3 regions of the Pantoea sp. SO10 genome follow, and region 1 is predicted to be linked to each of the others. Evidence: predicted binding sites of a transcription regulator. Region 1 holds the regulator's gene; each other region holds the start of a gene.
The links. Region 1 encodes PurR, which represses purine synthesis genes. Its sites were predicted from a motif close to CANGCAAACGTTTGCNTG; they were not measured.
Positions count from the first base shown of each region.

Region 2: a site for PurR is predicted at 5,887-5,904, ahead of purE (5-(carboxyamino)imidazole ribonucleotide mutase). Genes of this name have one in related genera too.
Region 3: a site for PurR is predicted at 6,098-6,115, ahead of pyrC (dihydroorotase). Genes of this name have one in related genera too.

Region 1 is NZ_CP040095.1:1,874,260-1,885,060, forward strand. It holds gene punC (purine nucleoside transporter PunC) at 1-1,165, opposite strand, end outside; gene punR (DNA-binding transcriptional activator PunR) at 1,276-2,187, shown strand; gene purR (HTH-type transcriptional repressor PurR) at 2,184-3,209, opposite strand; gene FCN45_RS08755 (YnhF family membrane protein) at 3,484-3,573, shown strand; gene FCN45_RS08760 (C40 family peptidase) at 3,630-4,424, opposite strand; gene FCN45_RS08765 (Grx4 family monothiol glutaredoxin) at 4,789-5,124, shown strand; gene rnt (ribonuclease T) at 5,160-5,828, opposite strand; gene gloA (lactoylglutathione lyase) at 5,936-6,343, opposite strand; gene FCN45_RS08780 (alkene reductase) at 6,445-7,542, opposite strand; gene FCN45_RS08785 (TetR/AcrR family transcriptional regulator) at 7,592-8,188, opposite strand; gene eptA (phosphoethanolamine transferase EptA) at 8,228-9,865, opposite strand; gene FCN45_RS08795 (DUF1289 domain-containing protein) at 10,094-10,333, shown strand; gene FCN45_RS08800 (aldo/keto reductase family oxidoreductase) at 10,405-10,801, shown strand, end outside.
Region 2 is NZ_CP040095.1:1,114,490-1,125,290, forward strand. It holds gene tesA (multifunctional acyl-CoA thioesterase I/protease I/lysophospholipase L1) at 1-221, opposite strand, end outside; gene ybbA (putative ABC transporter ATP-binding protein YbbA) at 189-875, shown strand; gene ybbP (putative ABC transporter permease subunit YbbP) at 872-3,289, shown strand; gene FCN45_RS05110 (class I SAM-dependent methyltransferase) at 3,372-4,115, shown strand; gene purK (5-(carboxyamino)imidazole ribonucleotide synthase) at 4,232-5,296, opposite strand; gene purE (5-(carboxyamino)imidazole ribonucleotide mutase) at 5,293-5,802, opposite strand; gene FCN45_RS05125 (UDP-2,3-diacylglucosamine diphosphatase) at 5,934-6,650, opposite strand; gene ppiB (peptidylprolyl isomerase B) at 6,650-7,144, opposite strand; gene cysS (cysteine--tRNA ligase) at 7,363-8,748, shown strand; gene FCN45_RS05140 (AAA family ATPase) at 8,782-9,888, shown strand; gene ybcJ (ribosome-associated protein YbcJ) at 9,914-10,126, opposite strand; gene folD (bifunctional methylenetetrahydrofolate dehydrogenase/methenyltetrahydrofolate cyclohydrolase FolD) at 10,126-10,801, opposite strand, start outside.
Region 3 is NZ_CP040095.1:1,608,942-1,619,742, forward strand. It holds gene FCN45_RS07440 (rhodanese-related sulfurtransferase) at 1-1,016, shown strand, start outside; gene FCN45_RS07445 (YceI family protein) at 1,061-1,636, opposite strand; gene FCN45_RS07450 (cytochrome b) at 1,638-2,210, opposite strand; gene solA (N-methyl-L-tryptophan oxidase) at 2,503-3,618, opposite strand; gene bssS (biofilm formation regulator BssS) at 3,725-3,979, opposite strand; gene FCN45_RS07465 (hypothetical protein) at 4,258-4,527, opposite strand; gene dinI (DNA damage-inducible protein I) at 4,671-4,916, opposite strand; gene pyrC (dihydroorotase) at 4,985-6,031, opposite strand; gene FCN45_RS07480 (lipoprotein) at 6,167-6,730, opposite strand; gene grxB (glutaredoxin 2) at 6,842-7,489, opposite strand; gene mdtH (multidrug efflux MFS transporter MdtH) at 7,581-8,783, opposite strand; gene rimJ (ribosomal protein S5-alanine N-acetyltransferase) at 9,029-9,622, shown strand; gene FCN45_RS07500 (DUF480 domain-containing protein) at 9,638-10,279, shown strand; gene FCN45_RS07505 (Gfo/Idh/MocA family protein) at 10,281-10,801, shown strand, end outside.

The DNA.
Region 1 (10,801 bases):
TATCACTTTGTGCGTTTGCCGATCGCTGGCAGACAAAGCCCGCCCACGCCAGTACCACGGTGACCACCATCACTAATGTGGTGTTGAACAGCGCCTGGTCAAGGCCGGCGGAGACCAGCAGGCTGGCGACAAAGCACAATCCTAACTGGAATAAATTCTGTAATCCTGCCGCTTTACCGGTGGCGTGCGGGAAGGGCGCTAATGCGCTGGCCACCACAATCGGATAGATCGCGCCATTGGCCAGCGCCATGCCGCAGAAGGGCATCAGCAGCACAAACAGCGGCGCTGAAGGCATCAGGGCGATGACAAACAGACTTAGGATGCTCAGACTATACAGCACCAGCAACCACGGCAGCAGTTGCGCGCCCTGATAACGATTTAACAGCGCGCGGCAGCCAAAGCCGCCAATCAGAAACGCAATGGTCTGCGGAATATAGCTCAGGCCAATATCGCCCGGCGTCAGGCCAGCTGCGGCGAGAATGAAAGGTGAGCCCGTCAGCCACGCGAAAAAGCTCGCCGAACATGCCGAATAGATTAAGACGTTACCGCTGTAGACGCGGGTGCCTAGCAAAGTCAACCAGCCGGGTTGTTTGCCTGAGGCGACTTTCTCGCGCTTAGGTGAGGTTAACTGCAGCGTACCGATCAGCAACACCACGGCAACCAGCGTCAGCGTGATAAAGATGCTGCGCCAGTGGAAGTGGCCGATCAGCCAGGCGCCGAGCAGCGGTGCCAGCGCCGGAGACAGCGCAACCAGCGGCATAATCGTTGCAAACACTTTATTAGCTTTTGCTTTTGGATAGTGATCCACCACCAGCGCCTGCCAGCTTACGGCAGCCGCACACACGCCAATCGCCTGCACAAAACGCAGCGCCAGCATCAGGCGGACATCGGTCACCCACAGCATTCCCAGACAACCGAGGGCGAAGATGGCCAGGCCCGCCAGCAAAATCGGCTTACGTCCATAACGATCTGATAGCGGTCCCCAAAATACCTGGGCACAGGCAAAACCGCCGAGAAACAGACTCAGGCTGGCGCTGATGGTGCCGGGTGCGCTAGCAAAATCACGCTGCATATCGCCAAAGGCGGGTAAATACATATCCGTGGCAAGAAAGCCGAGCATGCTGAGCACGGCGAGATAAGGCATAAATGCTTTAGACGACAACATGTTGATTCTCTTTTGGGCAGGGTAAACGCCGGGGAGTGTAAAAGGATGCAGCGCGCTTTGTGAAACGCTAATATTTGCATGATGCTGTTAAAATTTTTGAAGGCAAAATTATGTGGTCAGAATATGCGCTTGAAGTGGTGGATGCAGTAGCGCGCACCGGCAGTTTTAGCGCGGCAGCGCAGGAGCTGCATCGCGTGCCCTCTGCCGTCAGTTACACTGTGCGCCAGCTGGAAAACTGGCTGGCGGTGCCGCTGTTTGAGCGCCAGCATCGGGAAGTGGTGATGACAGCGGCGGGCGAGCATTTTGTGCGGGAAGGCCGTTCTGTTATCAAAAAAATGCTGGCAACTCGCCGACAGTGTCAGCAACTGGCAAATGGCTGGCGCGGCGAGTTGAGCATCGCGGTCGACTGCATTGTAAAACCGCAGCGTACGCGACAGTTAGTGAAAGACTTCTACCGCCATTTTCCCGACATGGAGCTGATTATCAGCTACGAAGTGTTCAACGGCGTGTGGGATGCGTTGGCTGATGGTCGGGTGGATGTGGCGATTGGCGCAACTCAGGCCATCCCGGTGGGCGGACGTTTTGCCTTTCAGGATATGGGCGCGCTGAACTGGCGTTGTGTGGTGAGTCCCGATCATCCGCTGGTTAACAGCAAGGAGCTGGATGATGAAACCTTGCGGGCGTGGCCATCGCTGGTGCTGGAAGATACCTCGCGTGCGTTGCCGCGCCGTATGACATGGACGCTGGATAATCAGCGGCGGTTGGTGGTGCCAGAGTGGGAAACCGGGATGGATTGTTTGCTGGCAGGATTATGCGTCGGCATGGTGCCTGGCCATTTGGCGCGTCCACTGCTGGACAGCCAAAAACTGGTCGAGCTGGCGCTACCGCAGGCGTTTCCGGACAGTCCGTGCTGCGTCAGCTGGTCAGAACAGCGCGCGTCACCGGCGCTGGCGTGGTTACTGGCTTATCTCGGGGATGCGGAAACGCTGAACCACGAATGGCTCAGCGAAGTGTCGGCTTAGCGGCGGTAGTCGCGGAACGGACCGTACGCCACCGAACGGCGTTCAATCAGCGTTGGCTGGACTTCGATAGTTTGCGGATCTTCGCGCTTGCTGGTGATGCGATCCAGCAGCATTTCCAGCGCTTTTTCACCCAGTTCAGCTTTCGGCTGGTGCACGGTGGTGAGCGCTGGTGTGAAATAGCGCGCGTTGCGCACGTTATCGTAGCCAATCACCGAGATATCCTGCGGTACGCGCAAACCCATCTCATCAGCAGCGCAAATCGCGCCCATCGCCATGATATCGCCACCGCAGAACACCGCGGTTGGACGCTGTTTCTGATTTAAGATCTGTTGCATCGCCTGATAGCCCGATTCAGGCTCAAAGTCGCCCTGAACCACCCACTCCGGACGCACTGTAATGCCCGCTTCGTTCATTGCCTGCAGGAAGCCAGCATGACGTCCACCGCCGGTGTTGCGCTCCATTTGGCCAGGAATGGCACCGATATCGCGATGGCCACGTTCAATCAGATAACGCCCGGCGAGATAGCCGCCCTGAAATGCATTGTCCTGCACGGTATCGGTGAAATCACCGCGTGACGCGCCCCAATCCATCACCACCATGGGGATATTGCGGTTCTCTTCCAGCATCTGCAGCAAATCGTCTGGATATTCCGAACACATCACCAGCAGACCATCGACGCGCTTTTGCGCCATCATTGACAGGTAAGCGCGCTGCTTTTGCAGATCGTTGTGCGCATTGCCGAGAATCAGCGTATAGCCGCGTTCGAAGCAGCGGTTCTCCACCGCTTCGATAATTTCAGCGAAGTAGGGCGCTTCGCTGGAGGTCGCCAGCAGACCCAAGGTTTTGGTGTGATTAACTTTAAGACTACGCGCCACGGCACTTGGCGAGTAGTGTAATTCTTTGATCGCTTCCCATACGGCGTTACGCGTCTCTTCCGCAACGAAACGCGTTTTGTTGATGACATGCGAAACCGTGGTGGTTGAGACCCCCGCGCGTTTTGCGACATCTTTAATTGTTGCCATGAAAATGGTGCTCCTGGGCTTATCGCAACTTACTGATAAGTATATTGTTAAACGTTTGCGTCTGCTAATGCTTTTACAGCCCAAAAAAGCGGGCAAAACGGCATGTTCAAGCAGGCAAAATCACTTCATCACGCTGTAAATACAGCCTGCGCAAAATCTGTTGCGCAACGAAAGGCGGCGATTCTAGCAAGCTGGCGCGGATAACACGAGATTTTTGCCTATTGCTATGCGAAAATCGTCTTAACCCTAATAATTGTGTGACTAAGGAGTTGTGATGAATACCGACCTGAAGCTGGCGCTAATGACCACTGTTGGCGCACTGTTGATGATTATCGCCTTCAGCTTTACCGCGATCATGCATTAACAAAAAAGCCGGAGCTGAGAACAGCATCCGGCTTTTTCATGTCTGTTGCGCAACAACTAGCGAATGGTTTTTGGCGTCATCATACGACGCGCGCCCACATAGTGTTTCTGCCAGTAATCCTCACCCAATGCGCTAATCTGAATATCTTTGCCGGTACGCGGCGACTGAATGAATTTGCCATTGCCAAGATAAACGCCCACATGGTCGGCGGTACCGCGATTGTTGATGCGGAAGAACACCAGATCGCCTTTCTCCAGCATTTCACGCTTAATCGGTGCCGCATCACGCAGGTGATACATCTCATTGGCGGTGCGTGGCAGTTTGAATTTCACCAGATCTTTATAGGCGTACCACACCAGGCCGCTGCAATCGAAACCGGTGTGTGGCGAAGCGCCGCCCCACTGATAAGGTTTGCCGAGTTGACCCATTAATTTGGTCATCGCCGTTTCACGCGCTTTTTGATAACGCTGACGGTGCGCTTTACTCATTTTGATGCCGGTCAGCGCTAACGCTTCATCATCGACGGCGATCTCGGGCGTTTTCTTCGCTAAACGTTGATGACCGTATTTCTTAGCAGAGAGTTTCAGTGGGGATTTTTTGCTGGTGGTTTTGTGCAGCGCGATGTCTGTTTTGCTCTGTTTTTTGAGTTTGAATTTTTGAACAGCGGTCAGACGCGATTTTTTGGTGGTGGTGGTTTTTACCGGACGTCGTTTGCGGCGCTCGTCTTCACGTGCGCTCTTTTTCTCTGCTTTAAGCGAACTGGCGTTAACGGGCGCATGCGGAGATGCAGCGGCCACATTAAAGAACAGTTGGGCAAAAGCCAGTATGAAAAGCGTAATTAGTAGACGCATAATCCGGTTACAGGTTAAGCAGGCTGAATCAAAGCAGACTGCGTAAAAGTGAGAGAAATCTGATCAAGTGACCAGCGCCGAGGCAATTCTAATCCACTTTTTTTACAAAAGGTAAGGCCTTTTTCTATTAATATGTTACCAGATTGATTCTGTAGCAAAAATGAGCGATTTCAGCTGGTTAACACAGCGAAATTATTGCTAATTATTAATTTATTAATGCCAATTAATGATATGAAAATGTTATTTGTCATGCGTTAACTTAACAAACATGGCGATTAGCCAGTGCAAAGGCAAAATCCCGTTTTCAGTCCGGGAGCGAAATCGCTACAATAAACAAACACGAAGTAGAAGATTAAGGAAGGCAATAATGAGTACTGTTGAAAAAATTCAGCGTCAGATCGCAGAAAACCCGATTCTGCTGTACATGAAAGGTTCGCCGAAGCTGCCAAGCTGCGGTTTCTCGGCGCAAGCCGTGCAGGCGCTTTCTGCGTGTGGCGAGCGTTTCGCTTACGTGGACATTCTGCAGAACCCGGATATTCGCGCTGAAATGCCAAAATACGCTAACTGGCCAACCTTCCCGCAGCTGTGGGTCGACGGTGAACTGGTCGGCGGCTGCGACATCATCGTTGAGATGTTCCAGCGCGGTGAACTTCAGCCACTGCTGAAAGAGACCGCTGAGAAGTATAAAGAAGCGGAATAATGCAGAAGGCCGACACATGTCGGCCTTTTCTTTAGTTACCCGGCAGACGCCTCGTCTGCGGATTTTTCACTGAAAGCCAGCGGCCAGCCGCCCAGGCGTTTCCAGCGGTTCACCAACTCACAGAACAGCGTCGCGGTTTGCTCGGTGTCATACAGTGCCGAATGCGCCTGCGTGCTATCAAACTCCATTCCCGCCGCTTTACAGGCTTTCGCCAACACGGTTTGCCCCAGCACTAAACCGCTCAGTGCCGCGGTATCAAAAGTGGCAAACGGGTGAAACGGATTGCGCTTCAGGCTGGTGCGCTCGGCGGCCGCCATCACGAAGTTGAGATCGAAAGTGGCATTGTGCGCCACGATAATGGCACGATTGCAGCCGCTATCTTTGGTGCCTTTGCGCACCATTTTAAAAATCGCATGCAGGGCTTCATATTCGCTTACCGCACCGCGCAGCGGATTGGTGGGATCGATGCCGGTAAACGCCAGCGCCGCAGGATTCAGAATGGCGCCTTCAAACGGTTCCACATGGAAGTGCAGCGTTTCATCACGGTGCAACCAGCCGTCTTCATCCATTTTCAGCGTGGTGGCTGCAATTTCCAGCAGTGCATCGGTTTGTGCATTGAAACCCGCGGTTTCAACGTCGATCACAACAGGATAAAAACCGCGGAAGCGTTGGTGGAGAGCGTTTAAAGCGTTCGATTCAGACATCAGGATCTCATGGCAATAAATAGGGCAGCGCGCATTATGGCAAAAATCGCAGGAGGGTGCAGCAGGAGAGGGAAGTCAGCCTGCAAATAGCAGGCTGACGGGCAACCTTAGTTGCCTAAGCCGTGACCGGCATGTTTGTTTTCAATCAGCTCGATTTTGTAACCGTCTGGATCTTCAACAAACGCAATAATAGTCGAACCGCCTTTTACCGGGCCCGCTTCACGCGTTACGTTGCCGCCCGCGCTGCGAATGCGTTCGCAGGTGTCAGCGACATTGTCCACGCCCAGCGCGATATGGCCGTAAGCGTTGCCGAGATCGTATTTATCCACGCCCCAGTTGTAAGTCAGCTCAATCACCGCGCCCTCGCTCTCTTCGGTGTAGCCAACGAATGCCAGGGTGTACTTATACTCGGTGTTTTCGCTTTGACGCAGTACGCGCATGCCGAGCACGCGGGTGTAGAAATCGATTGAACGTTGTAAATCGCCAACGCGTAACATGGTGTGAAGTAAACGCATAACATCCTCTTTTTTTAAAACGTCATCAGTGCATGACAAGCAACTTAGTATACACACTGATGAAATAACGCTGCCGCCTATCCGCCGCGGCAGCCATTTTCTTACAGGGTTGGATAATCGGTATAACCTTCCGCGCCGCCACCGTAAAAACTCTCAGGACGCTGCGGATTGAGTGGCGCATCCTGCTGCAGACGGGCAACCAGATCCGGGTTGGCGATAAAGTCGCGACCAAAGGCTACGGCGTCAATCAGGCCACGCGCAATCAGATCGTCGGCTTTCTCAACGGTGTAAGCACCGGCACCGATGATCACGCCTGGGAACAGGGCACGCACTTTTTCACGGAATGCATCGCTGTAAGGCTGTCCGCCCGCCCAGTCTGGCTCAGAAAGGTGCAGATAGGCGATGCTGCGTTTGCCCAGCTCGGCGATATACCACAGCGCCGCTTTTTCTTCTTCCGGGCCATTGTCCAGATTCTGGAAAGCACCGATTGGCGAAACGCGGATACCAATACGATCGGCAGACCAGTTGGCAATCGCCGCATCCACCACTTCCAGCGCGAAACGGCCACGCTTTTCAATCGAACCGCCGTACTCATCGGTACGCTGGTTTGAACCTGGTGCGAGGAACTGGTGCATCAGATAGCCGTGCGCGGAGTGCAGCTCCAGCAGGTCGAAATCGGCTTCGCGCGCATTGGCGGCGGCCTGACCAAAATCTTTTACGATTTGCTGAATTTCAGCCACTGACAACTCGCGTGGCACGGAGGTGTCTTCACGATAAACAGAACCATCCGCGGCGCGCAGGGACGTGCGCGTACCTGCCGCCAGTGGGGATGGGGCGACCGGCGCTTTGCCTTCGGGCTGCACGCTGTTATGAGATATGCGGCCGGTGTGCCACAGTTGTACAGCGCTGTGACCGTTGGCGGCATGAATGCCTTCGTTAATCACTTTCCACGCGGCAATTTGCTGCTGTGTGTGCAGACCCGGCGCACCGGCATAGCCTTTCGCCTGGAAAGAGATCTGGGTGGCTTCGGTGATGATCAAACCGGCACTGGCGCGCTGTTGATAATATTCTGCCATCAGCGGCGTAGGGATATCGCCCGGCTCAATGCTGCGCAGACGCGTCAACGGGGCCATGAAAATGCGGTTCGGTACGGTAATCGCGCCCACTTTAAGTGGGGAGAACAGCTGCTTACTCGCCATATTGATTGCTCCAGGAAGACCGGTCGTCTAGTCAATGGGGTTTTAAAAATCAGTGACTTATCAGCCACTGTTCGATGGTGTCGAGTGCCAGGCTAATCGGGCCCGGCTCTCGGGAAATTTTGCTCTGCAAACTGGCTCCGAGCCACAGCAAGTAGCAGCGCTGCGCCAGCTGCTGCGGCGTTTGCCCAAACGGCAGCGGCTGCTCAGCCGCCACCTCATTCAAACAGCGCGTGTAGGCAGCGATAATGGCGTTGGCACCCTGTTGCAGTGCATCGCGCATCGGCTCAGAGAGATCGCACACTTCGGCTGACAACTTTACGCCAAGACAGCCAACAATATGACCTTGCTCGATAAACAGCCGTTCGCCATAGCGGAAATGCGCTAACAGGCGCTCGGTCGGCGTTAAATCGGGCAGACTCAACTGCTGATCAATCTGCTGCTGGAAATGGCTGAAGTAGCGCTCAATCAGCGCCACACCAAAGGCCTCTTTTGAACCAAAATAGTGGTAGAACGAGCCTTTAGTGACTTCCGCCAGCGCCAGCATCTCGATCAAACCCATGCCGGTAAAGCCGCGCTGTAAACAAACCTGCTCGCCAATAGCGAGCAGGTGTTCACGGGTATCGTTGCGTTGCAGAGTCTTATTCATGGGGGGCAGGTTATTAGACCAGTCAGTCTAACGCAACCCTCAGGCGGCAGTTTGGCACGATCTGATCATGTCTAGCTGCGGCTGATACTGCTGCGTCTGGATATTGAACATGCCTAAAACCGTATGGAAAAGATTATCTTGCGAAACCTTGGCGTCAGCCGCTTGCTGGCGTAAACAGGTATCATTGATGTGGTACGCCGCCGCGTATCCAGGTGACATCCACATCAGCAGAGGAATGTGTGTTTGCTGCGCAGGCGCAAACAGGTAAGGCGCGCCGTGCAGATACATCCCGCGCTCGCCAAGCGATTCGCCGTGATCGGAGAGATAAACCAGCGCCACATTGAAGCGATCGCTTAGGCCTTTAAGCTTATCGATGGTGCGGCTCAGCATGTCGTCGCTATACAGCAGCGAGTTATCGTAAGTATTCACCAGCGCCTGATGATCGCAATCCTGAATCTGCTTGCTGTCGCAGGTGGGCGTGAAACGGCGGAACTCAGCCGGATAACGCTGATAATAGGCTGGGCCGTGGCTGCCCATCTGATGCAGCACGATAATGCCGTCGTTGTGCAGGCTGGCAACATAGTTATCAAGACGATGCAGCAACACCTCATCCTGGCAAAAACCATCGTGACAATATTGCGGCAGTTTCCACTGCGTCATATCGGTGTGCGGCACGCGGTCACAGGCGCCTTTACAGCCACCATCATTTTCGCGCCACAGTACGCTTACGCCCGCATGGGCGAGGATGTCGAGTACGCCTTCCTGGTGGTGCGCCAGATTGGCGTCGTAATGCATGCGAGGCATATTCGAGAACATACAGGGCACCGAGATGGCGGTTTCTGTGCCACAGGAACTGGCGTTGGGATAGTAAATCACCTGCTGTTTTTTTAGTTCTGGATTGGTATCTCGCGCGTAACCACCCAACGAGAAGTTCTCGGCGCGCGCCGTTTCGCCTACCACTAACACCACCAGCGTTTTACGGGTTGCGGCGGAGATTAACGCACCTTTATGAGCATCTTCACCGATTTTCACCAGCGCCTGGCTACCTTGCAGATAGCGTTGATCGACATAGTGGCCGGTGCCGCTGACGATATTGGCCGGAGTAATCATCTTGATCAGGTTTTTATTATTGCGAATCAGCGAGGCGTAATCTTTGTAAAACAGCGCCGCCATCAGCAGTATCACCAATATTGCGCCCAGTGCGCCCGTCAGGCGTTGCAGCAGATTCCACCACCAGCGCGGTCCACGACGAATACGCACGCCGCAAATCAACGCCACCGGCACCATTCCCATCAATAGCATCCAGAGTAGATAGCGGCTGCTAAACAACGCTGAGGCTTCCTGCGGGTCGGATTCGAAGACGTTTTGCATCATATTGGTGTCGATCACCGTGCCAAAACTGTGCATGAAGTAATTGGCGGCGGCGCTGACGAACACCAGCACAATCAGCAACGGCTTGCGCAGATAAGGCCAGGCAGCAAGTGAGAAAATAAAATAGAAAGCCGAGGCCAGCACCAGCGGAATACTGGCGGCGAACAGATAATCGTGGGGATGATCGTAAGGAATCATTTCCCAGGCACGCAGCAAGAACAGGGCATTCAAAACTAATGTGAAGAACAGCGCTGCGATAAGGTTAAATCCGCTGGTGCCGCACTGCAGGGTGGTCGGGAATCTCATGAAAACTCAACGGTAAGAAGTCGTGTGACAATCGTATGAAGACAAGCTGAGGAAAACCTTAACCAAGAGTAAACATAAACCATCCAAATCCGATAAATGCTGGCTATTTGGTAAACAGGCGTAACCAGACAGCGTAATGGCTTGATTATGCACAATGGGCGTCTACGCTTTGCACAATGTCATTAAGCTGTTATCAATATGATATGAGATGTTAATTGCGGAGTGGATGTGGCCGAGCAACTTGAGTTCTTCCCCGTTCCCAGCCCGTGTCGTGGTATTTGCCAGAGTGACGCGCGTGGCTATTGTCGTGGCTGTTTACGTAGCCGGGAAGAGCGCTTTAACTGGATGAAATTCAGCGATGCGCAAAAGCGCGATGTGCTGCGCTTGTGCCGGCAACGCTTTTTGCGCCTGCAGCGGCAGCAAAAAGTGGATGAAGATCATGATCCACAACAACCGGAACTGTTTTAAGAAAACGATGATTTGCCTTTCCGTTATACTCCCGCTTTCGTCATCTGGAACCGTGTTTTGGGAGTTTAACCATGTTACAAGCGCAGGCTATTGCACCGCAGGGACCCTCATTTTCACCGCTGATCGCCGGTTACTGGCGTTTAATGGAGTGGGGCATGACGCCGCAGCAAGTGGTGCAATTTATTGAGCACCATTTAGCGCTGGGCATCACCACCGTCGATCACGCCGACATCTACGGCGATTACCAATGTGAAGCCGCCTTTGGTGCCGCGCTGCGCCTCGCGCCAGGGTTGCGTGAGAAGCTGCAAATCGTCACCAAATGCGGCATTGCGACGCGCGCAAAGCCTGAACACCGCATTGGTCACTACATCACCGAAGCCAGCCATATTCTGCACAGCGCCGAAAATTCGCTGCGCCATTTCCATACCGATTACCTCGATTTGCTATTGATTCATCGCCCGGATCCGT
Region 2 (10,801 bases), 760 kb from region 1:
GCGGTATCTCCGCTGATGCTGGCGTTGACCACTTTGGGCTGCTGTTGCCACTCTTTATTCAGCAGGCTGGGCCAGGCCGCGGTGGCGGACATGCGATACCCGGCGCTCAGGCTGTCGCCCAACACCAGCAAGGTATCGGCGGCGGCGAGTCGGGACACCAGCAGAAGCAATAACAACAGGAAGGGATAATGCCAGCGGAAAACATTGTTGCAGTTCATCATCTTACTAAGTCCGTCGGTCAGGGAGAGCATCAGCTGACCATCCTTACCGGAGTTGAGCTGGTTGTCAAACCAGCTGAGACCATCGCCCTGATTGGCGAGTCCGGCTCGGGCAAATCCACGCTGCTGGGCATTCTGGCCGGACTGGACGACGGCAGCAGCGGCGAAGTGCATCTGCTTGGCCAGCCGCTACACAGCATGAATGAAGAGCAGCGAGCGGCGCTGCGTGCGCGTGAAGTGGGCTTTGTGTTTCAATCCTTTATGCTGGTGCCGACGCTGAATGCGCTGGAAAACGTGCAGCTGCCGGCGCTGCTGCGTGGCGACAGCGATCGCGAAAGTCGCCGCCAGGCGGTGGAACTGCTGACGGTGCTGGGTCTGAAAGATCGTCTGCACCATTTGCCGGCGCAACTTTCTGGCGGCGAGCAACAGCGTGTGGCGCTGGCGCGTGCCTTTAGTGGTCGCCCCGGCCTGCTGTTTGCTGATGAACCCACCGGCAACCTCGATCGTAAAACCGGCGATCGTATCGCCGATCTGCTGTTCTCCCTCAACCGCGATTTTGCCACCACGCTGATTCTGGTGACGCACGATGAACAACTGGCGGCGCGCTGCGACCGTCGCTTACGGCTGCGCGACGGCAAGTTGTGGGAGGAGTCATGATTTGGCGCTGGTTCTGGCGCGAGTGGCGTTCGCCCTCGCTGCTGATTGTCTGGCTGGCGCTCACGCTTGCGGTGGCCTGCGTGCTGGCGCTGGGCTCGATCAGCGATCGCATGGAAAAAGGCTTAAGCCAGCAGAGCCGCGACTTTATGGCGGGCGATCGCACGCTGCGCACCACCGCGCCCGCGCCGGAAGCGTGGCTTAACAAAGCGCGCGACGAAGGGCTGTCGGTCAGCAGCCAGCTGCACTTTATGACCATGACCTTCGCGCAAGAGACGCCGCAGCTGGCGGACGTGAAGGCGGTGGACAATGCCTATCCGATGTTCGGCACGCTGCAAACCGATCCGCCGGGCCTACGTCCACAAGCGGGCACGGTGTTGGTCGCACCGCGTTTGCTGGCGCTGTTGAATCTGAAAGTGGGCGACAGCGTGGATGTCGGCGACACCACGCTGCGCATTGCCGGGGAAGTGATTCAGGAGCCGGATGGCGGCTTCAATCCGTTCCAGACCGCGCCACGTCTGCTAATGAATCTGGCCGACGTGGAGAAAACCGGAGCGGTGCAGCCGGGCAGTCGTCTAAGCTGGCGCTATAAATTCTCCGGCGATCCGGCACCGCTGGCGCGCTATGACAGCTGGATCGCGCCGCAGCTAAAAGCCGATCAGCGCTGGATCAGCGTGGATAATTCGGAAGATGCGCTGGGCCGTTCGATGCAGCGCGCGCAGCAGTTTTTACTGCTTTCCGCCTTGCTGACGCTGATGCTGGCGATTGCTGCGGTGGCGGTGGCGATGAGTCATTACTGCCGCAGCCGCTACGATTTGGTGGCGGTGCTGAAAACGCTGGGCGCAACGCGCAAGGCGCTGCAGCGGCTGATTATCGGTCAATGGTTGGCGGTGCTGCTGCTGGCGGCGATTGTCGGGAGCGCCTTAGGGCAGGGCATTGAAGTGATTCTGCTGCTGATGCTGAAACCGGTGCTGCCGGGCGCGCTGCCTGCGGCGAGTTTCTGGCCGTGGCTGTGGGCGATCGGCGCGATGTTTGTGATTTCGCTGCTGGTGGGTTTGCGTCCGTATCGTTTGCTGATGGCGACGCAACCGCTGCGCGTACTGCGGCGGGATGCGGTGGCGAACGTTTGGCCGCTGCGATTCTATCTGCCGGCAATGGCGCTGGTGGTGATTGGCTTGCTGGCGCTGCTAATGGGCGGCAGCAAAATGCTATGGGCGCTGCTGGCGGGCGTGGTGATGCTGGCGCTGCTGCTGGCGTTACTCGGCTGGGGCACCTTGCTGCTGCTGCATCGGCTGGTGGTGCGCAATCTGGCGCTGCGCCTGGCGATCAACCGTCTGCTGCGTCAACCGGCGATGACGCTCAGCCAGCTGGCGGCGTTTTCGCTGTCATTTATGCTGCTGGCGCTGCTGCTGGTGATGCGCGGCGATCTGCTGGATCGCTGGCAACAGCAACTTCCGCCGGACAGTCCGAACTATTTCCTGCTGAACATCACCAAAGAGCAGGTGCCGCAGGTACGCGACTTCCTGGCTGGGCATCAGCTTAAGCCGGAGACCTTCTACCCAATTGTGCGTGCACGTCTCACCGAGCTAAACGGCAAAGAGGCCGATCCCCAGCTGGATAACGCGCTGAATCGCGAACTCAATCTGACGTGGCAAGCGGAGCGTCCGGATCACAATCCGCTGATTTCCGGTAACTGGCCGCCGCAAGCCGGTGAAGTGTCGATGGAAGTGGAGTTAGCGGATCGCCTCGGCGTGAAGCTCGGCGATAGCTTAACCTTCAGCGGTGACACGCAGCAGTTCAGCGCCAAAATCACCAGCTTGCGCAAGGTCGATTGGGAGAGTCTGCGGCCGAACTTCTTCTTTATCTTCCCGCCGGGCGCGCTCGATCAACAGCCACAAACCTGGCTGACCAGCTTCCGTATGGAGAGCAATCCGGCGCTGCTGGCGCAGCTAAATCGCGCATTCCCGACACTGAGCCTGCTGGATATCGGCAGCATGATGCGCCAGATTGGTCAGGTGCTGACGCAGGTCAGTCAGGCGCTGGAAGTGATGGTGGTGCTGGTAACGGTGTGCGGCGTGCTGCTGTTGCTGGCGCAGATCCAGGTTGGCATGCGTCAGCGTCGGCAGGAGTTGGTGGTCTATCGCACGTTGGGTGCCAGTAAACGCCTGCTGCGCGGCACCTTATGGTGCGAGTTTGCGCTACTTGGCGTGGTGTCGGGGATTGCGGCGGCGCTGGGCGCGGAAGCGGCGCTGTGGGGCTTGCAGCGCAAGATCTTCGATTTCCCGTGGCAGCCAGACTGGACGTTGTGGATCGCCTTGCCGATCGGCGGCGCGCTGCTGCTCTCGCTGTGCGGTGCCTGGTTGGGGATTCGGCTGTTAAAACAGAAGGCGCTGTTCAGAAGCTTCAGTGCCGGATAAGCAAAACGATTTGTCTTAAATTTAAGTTCTGGTCTGCGTGAGTCGACTCATGAAAGCAGACCAGACTTATTTAAGGCTAAACATGTCATCTCCACTTATCGTCAAATCCGTTGTTGAAATCGGCTGCTGTAAAGTCTGCCAGGGCGAGGCCACGCTGTATGGTGTGACCGATTTCAATACCATCTGTCATTCGGAAAATGCCAGTCGTTACACTTATCCGCTCACCGGCGTGGCGATTTATTATCATCAATGCCAGACCTGTGGTTTGGTGTATACCCACGCATGCGATGACTGGACGCCAGCGGATTATGCACAGCATATGTATAACGAGGCTTACGGGCAGTTTGATCCTAACTATGAGATCAATCGACCGATGAGAAATCGCGATCTGATTTTGACGTTATTCAAAAAATATCACGGCAAAAAAATGCTGGATTACGGTGGCGGCACCGGCACGCTGGCGCGCTTAATGCAGGAAGTGGGCATTGATATGGTGGCGTGGGATCCGTTTGTGCCCGGCGATTATCCAGAACTGAATTCTTATGAATTTATGACCAGTTTTGAGGTGTTTGAGCATACGCCGGATCCGCATAAAACGCTGGCAGAAGTGTCAGGTTTTTTGAAAAAAGGCGGAGTGTTTTTCTTCAGCACCGCGACCACTGACGAAGTGAGTCATTTGGGGATGAATGACTGGTATATCGCGCCGCGTAATGGGCATATCACGATTCATTCGGAAGCGTCGCTCGATGCGCTGTTTAAGGCGCATGGTTTCCAGATTACGCATCTGAATCGCTGGAGCCATGTGGCGATGAAGATGGTGGGGTAAGGGGAGTTCTGAGCGGGCTGATGCCCTCACCCCGGCCCTATCCCATAGGGAGATGTTAGCTCGATCGGTTCCCTCTCCCAGTGGGAGAGGGCTAGGGTGAGGGAAAAACAGCTGAACTACAGCTTTTCAACCGCCCACGCAATCCCGCTTGCATACGCTTCCGGCAGCAGCGGCACCAGCGCATTCAAGGCTGACGCCAGACGCGCGTGATCGCTATCGGTGAGATTAAGATGCCCAACCTTGCGGCCTTCACGCACCTCTTTGTCGTACCAATGCAGATGCACCAGCGGCTGCTGCAGCCACGCCAGATTCACCTCAGTACCAATCAGATTCACCATCACCGACGGCGCAAACACCACCGGCTTTGGCAGCGCCAGGCCCAAAACCGCACGCAGATGCAGCTCGAACTGGCTGATTGACGCGCCATTCTGCGTCCAGTGGCCGCTATTGTGCACGCGCGGTGCTAACTCGTTGATCAGCAAACCTTCTGGCGTAATGAAACACTCCATCGCCATCACACCAACATACTTCAGCTCATGCATGATGGCGCTGAGCATCGCTTCCGCCTGTTGTTGCTGTGCGGTATCGGCCTGCGGGAACGCCACGCTGATACGCAGAATGCCGTCCTGATGCAGGTTATGCGTCAGCGGATAAAACACCGTGCTGCCATCGTGCCCACGCGCGCCGACCAGCGACACTTCGCCGCTGAAGTTAATGCCTTGCTCAACGATGCATTCGCCGTAGCACTCATCCGGCAGCGCATCGGTTTCATTGGCGCGCAAACGCCACTGACCGCGGCCGTCATAGCCGCCGGTACGACGCTTTACAATCGCCAGTTCGCCAAGCGAGTTGAACACATTTGGCCACTCGGCTTTATCGGCCAGCAGCTGCCACGGCGCGGTAGCGAGGTTCAGCTGATCCAGCAGCTGTTTTTGCGTCAGGCGATCGGCCAGACGCGGGAAGATATCGCGATTTACAAAGGCCGGATGGCTCGCCAGTTCGCGGGTTAACGCGGTTTCCGGCCAGCGCTCGATCTCAGCGGTGATCACGCTTTCGGCGATCGGCAGCGCAGAAGGTTCCGCATCCAGACCCACCGGATACACCGCGATGCCCAGCGGTTCACCTGCCTGGCGCAGCATGCGGCCTAACTGACCATTTCCTAAGACGCAAACCGGCTTCATACGTCCTCCCGCGGATCCGGGTTGTTCAACACTTCATCGGTTTGCGTTTGACGCCAGTTGGCGATGCGCGTTGACAGCGCGCTGTCGTGGATCGCCAGAATCTGTGCCGCCAGCAGGGCGGCGTTGGCAGCACCGGCTTTACCAATCGCCAGCGTACCCACCGGAATGCCGCGCGGCATCTGCACGATGGAGTAGAGGCTATCGACGCCGCTCAGCGCCGCGCTTTGCACGGGCACGCCCAGCACCGGCACCAGCGTTTTCGCGGCCAGCATGCCCGGCAAATGGGCAGCACCGCCGGCACCGGCGATGATCACCTGAAAACCGTTGTCGGCTGCGGTTTCCGCGAAGCTAAACAGTTTGTCGGGCGTACGGTGAGCTGAGACCACTTCAACGTGGAAGGGAACATCCAGGCTGTTAAGAATTTCCTCGGCGAACTGCATGGTAGCCCAGTCACTTTTGGAACCCATGACAATGGCGATACGGGCCGGGGCGGCGTTGGATGACATGCGGTCAACTCCTGTGAATATGCAAACGAACCTGGCCGGGCGGGCAGGCGAAGAAGGGCACAGAGAATAGCATGAGATGGCAGCAAGGAAAACGGTTGCGTAGGCGGAAAACGGGCATTGATGCCCGGATTTCAGAAGGGGAATTCGATCAGGCTGACGCCGCTGGCATCAAGCTGAATCATCGATCCGTTCTCATGCCAGGCACCCAGTACCGCGCGCTCGGCGTTTTCGCCGTGCAGCGGGAAGGCGTGAATGGCGGGACGATGCGTGTGGCCGTGAATCAGAATCGCCACCTCTTGACGCGTCATCGCGGCTTCCACCGCGGACTGATTGACGTCCATGATGCTAACCGACTTGTGCTGATTCGCCTGCTTGCTGCCATTGCGCATGCGCGCGGCAATACGCATGCGCAGACGCAGCGGCAACGCGAGGAACAGACGCTGCAACCAGCGTTGATGCACTTTGGCGCGGAAACGCTGATAGCCTGCATCGTCGGTGCACAAGGTATCGCCGTGCATGATCAACACACGATGTCCGTAGCGATCGAGCACTTTCTCTTCCGGCAGCAGCGTCATGCCGCTGGCACGCGCAAAACGCTGGCCGAGCAGGAAGTCGCGATTGCCGTGAATAAAGAACTTCGGCACCGGCAGCGCCTTGAGCGCCGCAGCGATTTGCTGATGCAGCGGATTAGGATCGTCGTCGCCGATCCAGGCTTCAAACAGATCGCCGAGGATATAAAGCGCATCGCAGGCGCGCGCTTCACCCTGCAAAAAATGCAGAAAACCGGCAGTAATTGCCGGTTCTTCATGACACAGATGCAGATCTGCGATAAACAGCGTGCGCGACATTACTCGCTAACAGTCACTTTCTGGATGACAACATCTTCAACCGGAACGTCCTGATGCATGCCGCTGCGGCCGGTTTTCACCGCTTTGATTTTCTCAACCACGTCCATGCCTTCAACCACTTCAGCGAACACGCAGTAACCCCAGCCTTGCAGGCTTTCGTCACGGAAGTTCAGGAAGTCGTTGTCTGCCACGTTGATGAAGAACTGGGCCGTTGCAGAGTGTGGCGCCTGTGTACGCGCCATCGCCAGGGTGCCTTTGGTGTTTTTCAGGCCGTTGTTCGCTTCGTTGCGGATGTCTGCTTTGGTATCTTTCTGCTTCATGCCAGGCTCAAAACCGCCGCCCTGAATCATGAAACCGTTGATTACGCGATGGAAGATAGTGTTATCGTAAAAACCTTCCGCGCAGTATTCCAGGAAGTTCTTCACGGTAGCCGGCGCTTTGTCATCGAAAGTTTTGATTACGATATCGCCATGGTTCGTCTGGAAAGTGACCATTATTTTCTTCCTGTCAAGGTTGTCGTCAGTATCAACTGCCACGCCTGTAAGGCGGCGAGGCATTTTTGTAGACGCTTCTTATATCACAATTTCCAATAACGCGTCAGTAACCGGACGGCAGTTGGCAACCGAGCGATGCACAAGTCAGAAAAATACGGCACAATAACCGGCTACGCTGCAAGGGCGTATCCCGCAAACGTCACTAACGGAACCATTCAATGTTGAAGATCTATAACACCCTGAGTCGACAGAAAGAGGAATTTAAACCTATCCACGCCGGTGAAATCGGTATGTACGTGTGTGGTATCACGGTTTACGACCTCTGTCATATCGGCCATGGGCGTACATTTGTGGCATTCGACGTGGTGGCGCGTTATCTGCGTTACGTGGGCTATCAGCTGAAATACGTGCGTAACATCACCGATATCGATGACAAAATCATTAAACGTGCCAATCAAAACGGGGAAAGCATCGAAACGCTGACCAACCGCATGATCGCCGAGATGCACAACGATTTCGCCGCGCTCGGCATTTTGCCGCCGGATCTGGAGCCGCGCGCAACGCGCCATATCGACGAGATTATTGAGCTGGTCGGCAGGCTGATTGAGCGTAAGCACGCGTACGTGGCGGACAACGGCGACGTGATGTTCGACGTGATGAGCGACAAGGATTACGGCGTGCTGTCGCGTCAGGATCTGGAGCAGCTGCAGGCCGGTGCACGCGTTGAAGTGGCGGATGTAAAGCGCAATCCGATGGACTTCGTGCTGTGGAAGATGTCTAAAGCCGACGAACCGGCGTGGAACTCGCCGTGGGGCAACGGCCGTCCAGGCTGGCACATCGAGTGCTCGGCGATGAACTGCAAACAGCTTGGCACCCATTTCGACATTCACGGCGGCGGTTCGGACCTGATGTTCCCGCACCATGAAAACGAAGTGGCGCAATCCACCTGTGCGCACGATGGCCCGTATGTAAATTACTGGATGCACTCCGGCATGGTGATGGTTGATCGCGAGAAGATGTCGAAATCGCTGGATAACTTCTTCACCGTGCGCGATGTGTTGCAGCATTACGATGCCGAAACCGTGCGTTACTTCCTGATGTCGGGCCACTATCGCAGCCAGCTCAACTACGGCGAAGATAACCTCAACCAGGCGCGTGCGGCGCTTGAGCGCTTGTACACCGCGCTGCGACATACCGATGCCAATGCCACGGCGGCGGGTGGTGAAGAGTTTGAAGCGCGATTCCGTACCGCGATGGATGACGACTTCAACACGCCGGAAGCCTATTCGGTGCTGTTCGATATGGCGCGTGAAGTGAATCGCCTGAAGACTGAAGACAAAGCCTCCGCTGATGCGCTGGCGGCGAAACTGCGCCAGATCGCTAACGTGCTCGGCATTCTGCAGCAGGATCCCGAGCAGTTCCTGCAAAGCGGTGCGCAGGTGAATGACGATGAAGTGGCGGAAATCGAGCATTGGGTGAAAGCCCGTTCCGATGCGCGTGCAGCCAAAGATTGGGCGCAGGCGGATGTGGCGCGCGATAAGCTCAATGAGTTGGGCGTGATCGTTGAGGATGGGCCGCAAGGTTCCAGCTGGCGACGCAAATAACCGGAGAGGGCGAGAAATCGCCCTTTTTTATTGATGGCGATTGAACAGATTCATATTCACGGCTTCCGCTCGGTGCGCGACCTGACGCTACCGCTGCAACAGCTCAACGTGGTGAGCGGCCCGAACGGCTGCGGAAAATCCAACCTTTATAAAGCGGTGCGACTACTGCACGAAGCGGCGGGCGGACGTTTAGCGCTGGCGCTGGCGGAAGAGGGCGGCATCCAGAAAGCGATGTGGGCGGGGGGATTGCGGCGCGGCGATCGTCGCCACGATCCTAAACGTCTGGCGCTCGCGGTGGTGATGGATGATATGGATTATCAGCTTGATATTGGTTTTCCTGAGCCGTTAGCCACCAGCATGTTTAACCTCGATCCGCTGGTGAAAGAGGAGCGTATATGGATGAGCGGCCAGCGTCGGCGTCCTTCCTCCTGCATCCTGCAGCGGCAAAATCAAACCGCTTTCCTGCACAACGTTGAGGGCGAACGCGTTGCTTATCCTGCGGTGCTGCATCCGGAAGAGTCGCTGTTTGGGCAGCTTGGCGAGCCGCACCTTTATCCCGAGCTTTCCCAGGTACGTGAAAGGCTGCGCCAGTGGCGTTTCTATCATGAGTTTGCGGTGTGGCCCGGTTCGCCGATTCGTGCGCCGCAGATTGGCGTGCGTGCGCCGGTACTGAGCCACGATGGCAGCAATTTGGCCGCAGCCTGGGCCACAATTGTTGAACGCGGTCATTCCGAATTACTGCTCGAGGTGATGGCCGAAGCCTTCCCGGACACGGAATTTCACGTTGACGTGCAGAACGGGCGTTTTCAGATGCTGATGTCACGCCGGGGGATTTTGCGACCGCTGGAGAGCGCCGAGTTCTCGGATGGCACGCTGCGCTTTCTCTGCTTAGTGGTGGCGCTGCTCAGCCCGCGTCCGCCGGCGTTTATGGCGCTGAATGAACCGGAAAACAGTTTGCATGAAGATTTGTTGCCTGCATTAGCACGACTGATCGCCGAAGCCAGCCAGTTTAGCCAACTGTGGATCACCAGCCATTCACCGAAACTGGCGACGTTGATTGCGCAGCATACGGCGGTGAATCACATCGCGCTGGAGCAAATTGAAGGGGAAACTCGGGTGGTGGGGGAAGAGCGGATTTAGGCGCCCCGATTGGGACGCCTAAAGGTCAGGCAACAACCGTAATCTTAAAGCCCGCAAACTCGACCTTCTGGCCTTCAACAATCTTGCAGCGCTTACGCGTTTCAACTGCGCCATCGACGCGCACTTCGCCTTCCGCAATCACCGCTTTCGCCTGCGCACCGCTTTGCACCCAACCTTCGAGTTTCAGCAGGTCGCACAAATCAACGTGGGCATGTTTACCGAGAGAAAAACTGGCCATTATGCCTCCTCAATGTCGTGAAATTCTTCACACGCCGTTAGCGTGTTTTGGATCAGTGTCGCGACCGTCATTGGACCGACGCCGCCTGGAACGGGCGTAATGTACGAGGCGCGCTCAGCAGCCGCTTCGAATTCCACATCACCCACCACTTTACCGCTGTCGAGACGGTTGATACCCACATCAATCACCACCGCGCCCGGCTTGATCCAGTCGCCCGGAATAAAGCCCGGCTTGCCGACCGCCACCACCAGCAGATCGGCGTGCTCAACGTGATGACGCAGATCTTTGGTGAAACGGTGCGTCACGGTGGTGGTACAACCGGCGAGCAGCAGCTCCATGCTCATCGGACGGCCAACGATATTCGATGCGCCAACCACTACGGCGTTCAGGCCGTAAGTATCGATATTGTAGCGCTCCAGCAAGGTGACAATGCCGCGCGGCGTACACGGACGCAGCTTTGGCGCGCGCTGGCACAGACGACCAACGTTGTACGGATGGAAACCATCCACATCTTTGTCCGGCACGATGCGCTCCAGCACTTTGACGTTATCGATGCCGGCTGGCAGCGGCAGCTGCACCAGAATGCCGTCGATGTCGTTATCGTTGTTGAGCGTATCAATCAGCTCCAGCAGCTCGGCTTCGCTGGTGGTGGCGGGCAGATCGTACGAGCGGGAG
Region 3 (10,801 bases), 270 kb from region 1:
AGGAACGTATGTTGGCGGAAACCGAACCACGTACCACAGTCTCTTTTTATAAATACTTCCAGATTGCCGATCCTAAAGCCTTCCGTGATGCCCTCTACGTTGAGTTAACCAAACTCAAGGTGTTTGGTCGCGTCTATGTTGCGCACGAAGGCATCAACGCACAAATCAGTGTGCCCGCCAGCCGCTACGAAAAGATGAAGGCCGCTTTGTATGCCTTTGATGCGGCGCTAAATAACTTGCGCATGAACATAGCGCTGGATGATGACGGTAAATCTTTTTGGGTGCTGCGCCTGAAAGTGCGTGAACGCATTGTAGCGGATGGGATTGAAGACAATAGCTTTGATGCCAGCGATGTGGGTGCTTACCTGAAAGCCGCGGACGTTAATGCGATGCTCGACGATCCGGATGCGCTGTTTGTGGATATGCGTAACCACTACGAATATGAAGTGGGGCGCTTCGATAACGCCATGGAAGTGCCGGCCGATACCTTCCGCGATCAACTGCCGATGGCCGTTGATATGCTGCAGGATCAGAAAGACAAAAAGATTGTCATGTACTGTACCGGTGGCATTCGTTGTGAAAAGGCCAGCGCCTGGATGAAGCACAACGGCTTCAAAGATGTTTATCACATCGAAGGCGGGATTATTGAATACACCCGCCGGGCGCGCGAACAGGGCTTACCGGTGCGTTTCAAGGGCAAAAACTTTGTCTTTGACGAGCGCATGGGCGAGCGTATTTCCGACGATATTCTTTCCAGCTGTCATCAGTGCGGCACGCCTTGCGATAGCCACACCAACTGCATCAATGATGGCTGTCATTTGCTGTTTATTCAGTGCCCAAGCTGCGCTGAAAAGTACAACAACTGCTGCAGCCCAATCTGCATGGAAGAGTCAACGTTGTCGCCAGAGGAGCAGCGCGCACGCCGTGCGGGACGAGAAAATGGCAACAAAGTGTTCAACAAATCACGTGGTTTGCTGAACATGACGATGGCGATTCCGGCGCCAGATAAAAAATAAGCGACAAACAGCCTGAGGTCTGCGGACTTCAGGCTGTATTTCGTTTACTTACGCACGCCTTCCACCGAAATAATCAGTTCAGCTTTCTGCGATGCCGGGCCAAGATCTTTGCTGATGTTGAACTCTTTCAGCACGATCTCACCGCTGGCTTCAAATCCTGCACGGTAGCCGCCCCACGGATCTTTGCCTTCACCGATCAATTTTGCATCCAGCGTGACGGGCTTGGTCACGCCATTCAGCGTCAGGTCACCGGTGATCTTGTAATCTTTACCCTCTTTCTTCACGGCGGTAGAAGCAAAGGTTGCCTGCGGGAACTTACCGGTGTTGAGGAAATCCGCGCTGCGCAGGTGTTTATCACGCTCAGCATGGTTGGTATCGAGGCTGTTGGTGTTGATGGTCACGTTGACTTTATCTGCCGCAGGATTGGCTTCATCAAACGTGAAGCTGCCATCAAAGTCTTTAAAGGTGCCGTACAACCAGCTGTAGCCCAGGTGCTGAATGCGGAACTGCACAAACGCGTGCTGGCCTTCCTTATCAAATTTGTAATCAGCCGCGCTGGCCGTCAGGCTGGCGCTCAATAATCCGGCCGCTGCTACTGCCAATAATGTCTTCTTTAGCATGTTACTTTTCCTTTTCAGAGATTAACGGGATGCGGTAACCCAACATCCTTTTCAGTGTCACATCACGGTCGATAAAATGGTGTTTCAGGGCTGCCAGCGCGTGCAGTGCTGAGATCAGCACCAAACCCCACGCCAGCCAAAGATGAATGTCACCCGCCAGATCCGCTTGTTGCGCGGCACCGCTGAACAGGGCGGGAACCGCGAACCAGCCAAATACTGAGATCGGTTTGCCATCGGCGGTGGAGATGAGATAACCGGTGAACAGCAGCACCAACAGTAAGCCGTATAACAGCCAGTGCGCGGCGGTAGCGCTGCGTCGTACGGCGGGCGAATAACTCGCCAACGGTTTGGGCGGCGGTGAAATAAAACGCCAGCCGAGGCGCAGCAGCAGCGCAGCGAACAGCAGAATGCCGATGCCTTTATGAATTTCGGGCGCATCGTGATACCAGCCATCGTAATAGCCCAATCCGACCATCCACAAACCCAGCGCGAACATGCCATAAATAACCAGCGCCATAAGCCAATGCAATAAAATCGAGACAGCGCCGAAATGCTGTGTGGAATTACGCCACATTAAAATCACCTGGAATGAAATAAGTGGTAATGAGCATCTACATTTTGCAATGAAAGATCAATTAACCTTACTTTTCTATAAAGTTGAAAATCATCTTCGGAATAAATGAGGATTTAATTAAAACTCAGTCAGAATAATTGAAGGGATAGCTTAAAAGGCGGGGCTTATTGCGAAGTATTGCATATTCACTACACCAAATGCGGCATAGCGCTGCACTGAATGTTGATATAGGTAATTAACTGTCAGTTTGTGTCAATTTCGCCGGCACAGGATTAGTACCGGCAAGTATGGTTTAGTTAAATCGCGCGAGCGAGAAAGGCGCAATATCGAAAGAGAACGGTTTGTTCTGCGCAAATTCACTGGCAAGTTCACCCAGCACGCTGGCGAATTTGAAACCGTGTCCGCTTAAGCCGGTGATGATCAGACGATTAGGTTCGCCCGGTAGCGTATCGATAATGAAATCTTCGTCCGGCGTATTGTCGTAGCTGCAGGCTTCGCCATGCAAACAGACGCCCACGCCCGGCAGGAATTTACGCAGGAAGTTAAATGATTCGTTGCCGTCTACCGCGATGCTACCAAAAGGTTTGCGATCAGCCGGCGTTTGCATCAGCTGTCCGCCATCGTGACGTCCCACTTTCAGCGCGTTGTTATCCGCCGGGAAGCCGTAAAAGTGGCTGCCATCGCTCATCTCCACGGTAAAGCCGGGGAATTTATTGTTCTCGCTGTAGCGACCATCTGCCTGATACCAGGCGAAAACTTTGCGCACGGGCGCAACCGGCAGATCGGCGACCAACTGGCTCACCCAGGTACCGGCGCTGACCAACAGTTTACGCGCGCGGAAAATGCCATCGCTGGTGGTGACTTGCTGCAGATCGCCGTCACGACCTATCTCTGTCACCGGACAGTTAAACAGCTGCGCGCAACCGGCCTGTTCCGCCAGCTGCACCCAGCTGCGCACCGCTTGCTCACATTTGAGGAAGCCGGAGTTGGGTTCGTACACGCCGATGTAGCCATCCGGCACTGTGAACTGCGGCCAGCGCGCGCGCACTTCATCGGCTTGCAGGATTTTCACATCCAGCTGCCACGCTTTCGCGCTATCGATAACATTTTGAATAAAGGAGGAGGTGATGGGCGCTAAGTTGAGGATGCCGCTGCGATGCATGATGCGCTCGCCGCTCTGGCGTTCCAGCTCATCCCAGAGTTTCTGTGCGCGTAGCACCAGCGGCACGTAGCGTTCACCTTCACCATACGCATGGCGAATCAGGCGGGTTTCCCCATGATGTGTGCCCTGGCTGTGCGGCGGATGGGCGCTATCAATCATCAGCACCGATAAGCCAGCCTGCGTGGCGTAAAACCCGGCTGCTGCGCCGACCGAACCGCTTCCCACCACAATCAGATCATAAACCATAACGACATCACTCCAGCAAAACAGCGAAATTTTTCAACAGCATATCAAAAGAGAGCGCCCATGAAAAAGGCACCCTGTTGGGTGCCCTTTCACGCGATAGTAGAAATTAATGCTTTTGATTGTCGCGTAGGTACTGCTCGGTAGACTCTATTTTTGCAATGCCAGCTTCGAGTAGAGAGATGAACTGTCTGGCTACGTCGGTAGTCAGCCAGTAGGTCGGACCCACGTCAGCTTCTTCTTCTTTCTGCCCCTGCGAGGAGAGCGAGTGCAGGCGAATCATCATGGCGTCATAACTGTCTACGGTGCTGATGTCCCATCCTACCAACGGATGAGTCTGGATGACGTCTTTATTTCTGTCCATTATAACCTCCGTATTACTCGTTAAACGAAGTGCTTCTTGAGGTTCAATGCGGCTGTATCGTGCACTAGCGAAACAATTATAACATGAAATAGCGGGTACAATAGTTAAAAGGTATGACGAACCTAAACAGAGTAAAAATAAACGCGGTTAACATTGCCGTTTAATCGAATAATAAAATGCCCGCAGCGTCAGGCATTTTATTGGAATTATTACTGGCAACAATGACGAAGTTATCGGCTTTTATAAGGGAAAACTTTAGGCCGAAAAAGGGGGCACTTTTATGAGTGTGGCTCGACCGGCAGCAGGCCGTGACGTTTCTGAATCTCTTCCGCCAGCCGGGTAAAATGCTGCTGTAACTGCTCGTCATGGTTCTGGTTTTGCGCTTCCAGCGTCAGGTTGTGGACCAGCAACTGATTGGCGCGATCGTCGAGACAGAAGGTCAAGGTGGCAAACGCATTTTCTAATACGGTTAAGCGGCGTTGTTGCTCAGCAATAAATGCCAGCAATTCTCCGAAGGTCATCGCCTCTTCTGGTTTTTCAGTAGTCATGTAAAACACCTCCTGTAAGCATGACGAGGCAAGAATAGGGGATCGTTTAACATGAGTCTAGATGCAGGAAGTTTTTCTGGCGAGAGGGAAATAAAAACAAAAAAGCCGGATAGCGATACCCGGCAAAAACGGCACAGTGGCAGTTAATCGTTATTAAACCAGTCGTCAGCGCTTTCCCAGGTTTCTTGTAACAGTTCGCTGATGCGTTCGCGAGACTCTTTACAGCCACCAAACACGCTGAGTTGGTTGCCGCCGGCATAACGCACTTTGACGTGATGATCGTCGTCGGGGAAATCCTGCGTAATGCGACGAACCAGTTCGACGCTGAGTGCATCCAGTGCACCCGCAGGAAGGGGCGAAGTTTTTGCTACGGTAATTTCAACACGCATAGAAGCCTCCGGGATAATATACTGTTTATTTGTACAGTATAAATTTCCCGAAGGCAAGCAGCAGATCATTATTCTTTGATGCGCCAGTTCAGCGTTTCACCAGCAAGGAAAGGCACCAGCGTGTCATCCGCCAGCGCAATGCTCTCTTCAACCTGCCAGGATTCTCGCACCAGCGTCAGCGTGCCTTCATTCAGCGGCAGACCGTAGAAGTTCGCGCCGTTCTCCGAGCAGAAGGCTTCGAAATGATCCAGCGCATTCAGCTCCTCAAACACGGTGGCGTACGCCGGCAATGAGGTCGGCGCATTGAACACGCCGGCGCAGCCACAGCTGGCTTCCTTGAGGTGACGCAGATGTGGCGCGGTATCGGTACCGAGGAATACGCGACGATTCCCGCTGGCGACCAGCTTGCGCAGCGCTTCCTGATGGATATTGCGCTTCAGAATCGGCAGGCAGTAAAGATGCGGACGCACGCCGCCCACCAGCATGTGGTTACGGTTGAACATCAGGTGCTGTGGCGTAATGGTGGCGCCCAGCAGATCATTACCGGCTGCCAGATACTCCGCCGCTTCTTTCGTGGTGATGTGCTCCATCACCACTTTCAGCGCCGGGAACTGTTTACGCAGCGGTTCCAACACGGTTTCAATAAAGCGCGCTTCGCGATCAAAAATATCGATGTGAGAATCGGTCACTTCGCCGTGCACCAGCATTGGCATGCCGATCTGCTGCATGCGATCCAGCACCTTAGCGATGGCGGCGATGTTGGTCACGCCGTGGCTGGAGTTGGTGGTGGCGTGCGCAGGATAGAGTTTGGCGGCGGTAAAAGTGCCGTCAAGGAAGCCGCGCTCGATCTCATCGGGATCAAGTGAATCGGTGAGATAGCAGGTCATCAGCGGAGTAAAAGCATGCTCAGCAGGTAACGCAGCCATGATGCGCTCGCGATACGCCACGGCAGCGGCCACGCTGATAACCGGTGGAACCAGGTTTGGCATGACAATCGCACGACCATTTACTGCGCTGGTATAAGGCAGTACGGCGTTGAGCATCGCGCCATCGCGCAGATGGATGTGCCAGTCGTCAGGGCGGCGGATGGTAATGTGCTGAGGTTGGGCTGTCATTCAAAAAGACTCCGGCTGAGAAGAAAACGAGAGGCACGTTTAGGCCGGGGAGTAATCATAAGGATGTGGGCAACCGTTTGCACGGGATTTTATTGTGACAAACAAAAACCGCACCGGAAGGTGCGGTTGCGCGGATTAATCAGTAAACGGAATCACCAATTGTCCCGGTTTCACTTCAATTCCTTTAGCAAGTTTCTTCGCCAGCGCTTCGCCTTTGCTGCGGTCTGCACTCAGCACATAAGCAGGTCTCTCATTAAAGTAGCGCTTCAGCGACTCATTGAGATACGGCGTGAGGGTTTTCATAATCGACGCCATTTTCTCTGGCTGCACCTGCGCATCGACAATCTCCATGTCATGCAGATAAATCGCGCCTTCCTGTGCGTTGTAAACCGGCTGCGCCTTCATCTTCAGCAGCATTTCGGCCTGCTGCGGACCAAACAGCGAGCTGACATTGATATTGGCTTTACCCGAGAGCGTTATTTTGCCGGGTTCTTCACGGCCAATCTGACTGTTGAGATCGCTCAGCACAATGTGCGCATTCACCAGCCCGGAAACGCCGATATCTTTTTCGAAGTTATTGCGCTTTTGCAGCGCCTGATTCACTTCCTGTTCGCTGATGGTGTATTGCGTCAATTGGTTACAGCCGCTGAGTAGCACGGCAAAAAGCAGAGCGAAAAGCCCGGTAAACGCCATTTTCATATTGTCCTCATCCTGATCGAAACGGCAAAACAGCGATAGCCTGCCTGAATCAGCGGCATGTGTCACCAGGAGAGAGATGAGAAGCGCCGCAGCGCCTCTCAGGGATGAAGATTATGCGGCGATGGAGGAGAGCAGATTAACCTGGGTCTGTTTCGCCATGTTGTCGCGATAATCGGCAACGCGACTTGGCCATTCAATGCCGTTGACCAGCGTTAAGGAGCGCAGCAGCGGGAAAAGATGAATATCATCTTCCGACAGTTCGCCATTTACCGCATTGGGTTTGACGATCAGCTTGTCGAGCTGACGCAGATCATCGCTGATGTTTTTGATTAAGCCCGGCGCGTGTTTACGCAACTCGCTGAAATCGCCCACGCTGGCCTGCTTCTTCTCGCTGAAATAGCTACGCGCTTCCGGCGTGGCGAATTCGGCGAAGGAGGCATCGGCGATGCGCGGCAGCAGCAGCTTATTGACGTAGCTATTCACGTGGCGCAGCCAGTCGCTGATCGCAGGATTGCTTTTGCCATTAAGCAGCGGTTGGTGGTCGTATTTATCAACCAGGCGCACAATATCCATACTTTCCGGTACAGCGCTGCCATCGGCCTGTTGCAGAATCGGCGCCATTTTCTGGCCGATCAATTTTTTCGGCGTTTGCTCGTCGTCATTCAGCATAACGATGAGTTCTAACGGCAGATTTTTTAAGCCGAAAATCATGCGTGCTTTGACGCAGAAAGGGCAGTGATCGTAGATGTAGAGTTTCATCCCGTTTCTCCTGTGGTTCTAAGGGTGACGGAGGCCACCCTTTTTTCCGGACGTGCGGGAAGTATGGAAGAGATCTTTGGGGGGGGGCAAATTAGCTGCTGAAAATCGCTGGTGCCACCGAACGCGGCTGGAACTGCCACCAAAGCGCCAAAAGGGTGATCATGCCAACGCTGCTCAGCAGCATCCACGGCAGTTCCGGCAGCGCCCATTGCTGGCCCATATCGAACATCCAGCCGCCGCCGGAGTAGCCGATCAAACCGCCAATCGCGAGGCCGAGTCGGCTGAAGCCCATATAGCTGCCGCGCGCACGCGAACTGGCCAGCGAAGCGCTGAGCGTTTCTCGCGCCGGTTCCGCGATGATTGAGCCCAGATAAAAGAGGGCGATCAGCATAAATAGCGACGGCAGCGAATCGGTCATGCCAACCGGCAACAGGCTGAACGTCATCAGGAACAAGCCGGCCATCAAACGCGTTTCGAGGCGGAAGCGTTTTTCGCTCCAGCGCGCCAGCGGATAGAGCAGGCTTAATGACAGCAGCGCTTCAATCGCGTACATCCACTTCACCGCAGCAGGCGCCCCGGCCACCTGATTCACCATCACTGGCAGCATCAACATCACCTGCACGGCGAGAATGTAGTAGCCGGTCAAAGTCAGCACGTACAGGCGAAAACGCTTGTCCTGCCAGACGCGTTGCATCCCTTCACGCATCGCAATGCGTTCGGTTGAGATGCGCCACGCCGGTAACCAAACGGCGTTAAACAGCGCAGCAGTGACAAACACCGCCGCGCCAACCCAGCACACCAGACGGAAATCCCACGCCAGCAGCCAGCTACCAATCAGCGCGCCCAGCACCGCACCGGCGCTGTCCTGCATCATCAGCAGGGAGAAGAAGCGGCCGCGATCGCGTGCGCGCACCAGTTTCATCACCAGCGCGCTGCGTGGCGGATCAAACAGCGTGCCGCCAAGGCCGGAAAGCAAACAGGCAAACCACAACAGCCAGGGTTCATGCGCCAGCGCCATGCAGGCAAAACCCGCCGCGCGCATCAGCATGCCGGTGACGATCAGCGGACGCGCGCCAAAACGGTCGGCAATCGCACCGCCGAAGATGCCGAATCCCTGCTGGACGAACTGGCGCAAGCCAAGCGCAATACCGACCATCAACGCGGCCCAGCCCAGCTGTTCGACAAAATGGATGGAAATGAGGGGAAACACCACGAAAAAGCCCATCACAACCAGCATGTTATCCACTAAAAGAAATGTTTTACCGAGGCGTCGTGCCCGCGCAACCCGAGACATGCTAATTCCTGAGCAAATGAGAGGAGATAAGAGACCAATTGGTCTATTTTCCGCCTGCTCAGCGGCGAAAAACAGCTTTCTCAGGATGATATTTTTTCATCGATTCCACAGAAATATTAATCCTAAATCAGGATGAATCCTGAGGAACGCGTTCAAGGGTTTTACCGCAAGCGGGGTGACGGTTATAGTGAGAAGTATCGCCGCTGGCGTACATCTTTCTTAAGTTATGGATTTCAGGAGTCATGATGTTTGGCTATCGTTCTGCTGGCCCACGCGTGCGCCTCACTACCGATCGCTTAGTGGTGCGTTTAGTACACGAACGCGATGCCTGGCGATTAGCGGATTATTACGCTGAAAATCGTGCGTTTCTCAAGCCGTGGGAACCGGTGCGCGACGAGAGCCATTGTTATCCTTCGGGCTGGCAAGCGCGCCTCGGACTGATCGCCGACATGCATAAACAGGGCTCAGCCTACTATTTTGTGCTGATGGACCCGGAAGAGACCGAAGTGCGTGGTGTGGCGAATTACAGCAACGTGCTGCGCGGATCGTTTCACGCCTGCTATCTCGGCTATTCACTGGGCGAGAAGTGGCAAGGTCAGGGGCTGATGTTTGAAGCGCTCACTACCACCCTTCGCTATATGCAACGCCAGCAACGTATTCACCGCATTATGGCTAATTATATGCCGCACAATCAGCGCAGTGGCGATCTGCTGGCGCGTCTTGGATTTGAAAAAGAGGGTTACGCCAAAGATTACTTGTTGATCGATGGGCGCTGGCAGGATCATGTACTCACCGCGTTGACCTGCCGGGAGTGGACTCCGGATCGTCGTGGACAATAATAAAGGATCACCTCAATGAAAATGGCCTTATCCGCGCAGGCATTGCGCGTGATTGGATGCCTGCTGGAGAAGCAGGTCACCACGCCGGATCAATATCCGCTCTCCCTTAATGGCGTTGTTACCGCCTGTAATCAGAAATCCAACCGCGAACCGGTGCTCAATCTCAGCGAGATGGAGGTGCAAGCGCAGCTTGATGAGCTGGTGAAAAAGCATCTGGTGACCGCCAATAACGGCTTCGGTCAGCGCGTCAGCAAGTATGAACAGCGCTTCTGCAATTCCGCTTTCGGCAATCTGCAGTTGAGCAGTGCTGAAGTCGCCGTACTGACGCTGCTGTTCCTGCGCGGTGCACAGACGCCGGGCGAACTGCGCACCCGCAGCGGTCGTCTGCATGAATTCAGCGATATGAATGAAGTCGAGCAGACGCTTAATGGTTTAAGCACGCGCGAGGATGGCCCAATGGTGGTGCGACTGGCGCGCGAACCGGGCAAACGTGAAAGCCGCTATATGCATCTTTTTGGTGGCGAAGTAGAGGAAGACGCGGCCAGCGCAGAAAGCGTCAGTGACAACGGCGATTTAACCGCGCGTGTCGCGCAACTTGAAGAAACGGTTGCTGAGTTGCAGTCGCAACTGCAGCAGCTGCTGCAAAAGGAGCACTAATATGACGCTGCGTATTGGCATTGTAGGATTGGGCGGTATCGCGCAGAAAGCATGGCTGCCGGTTTTATCGCAAGCCAGCGGCTGGCAATTAGCGGGTGCGTTTTCGCCCAATCAGGCAAAGGCGCAACCGATCTGCGATAGCTATCGCATACCTTATTTTGGTCAACTGGATGCGCTGGCCGCCGCCAGTGATGCGGTGTTTGTTCACAGCAGCACCGCCAGCCATTACGAAGTGGTTAAAGCGCTGCTGCTGGCGGGCAAAGATGTGTGCGTCGATAAACCGTTAGCCGAAACGCTGCAACAGGCCGAAGCGCTGGTGGCGCTGGCGGACAAGCAGAAGCGCAAGCTGATGGTGGCATTTAACCGCCGCTTTGCGCCGCGTTATCAGCAGCTGAAAAGTGACATGCCACGCGCCGCCTCGCTGCGTATTGAGAAGCACCGCGCGGATAGCGTGGGTCCACAGGATTTGCGTTTTACCCTGCTGGACGATTATCTGCACGTGGTGGACACCGCGCTGTGGCT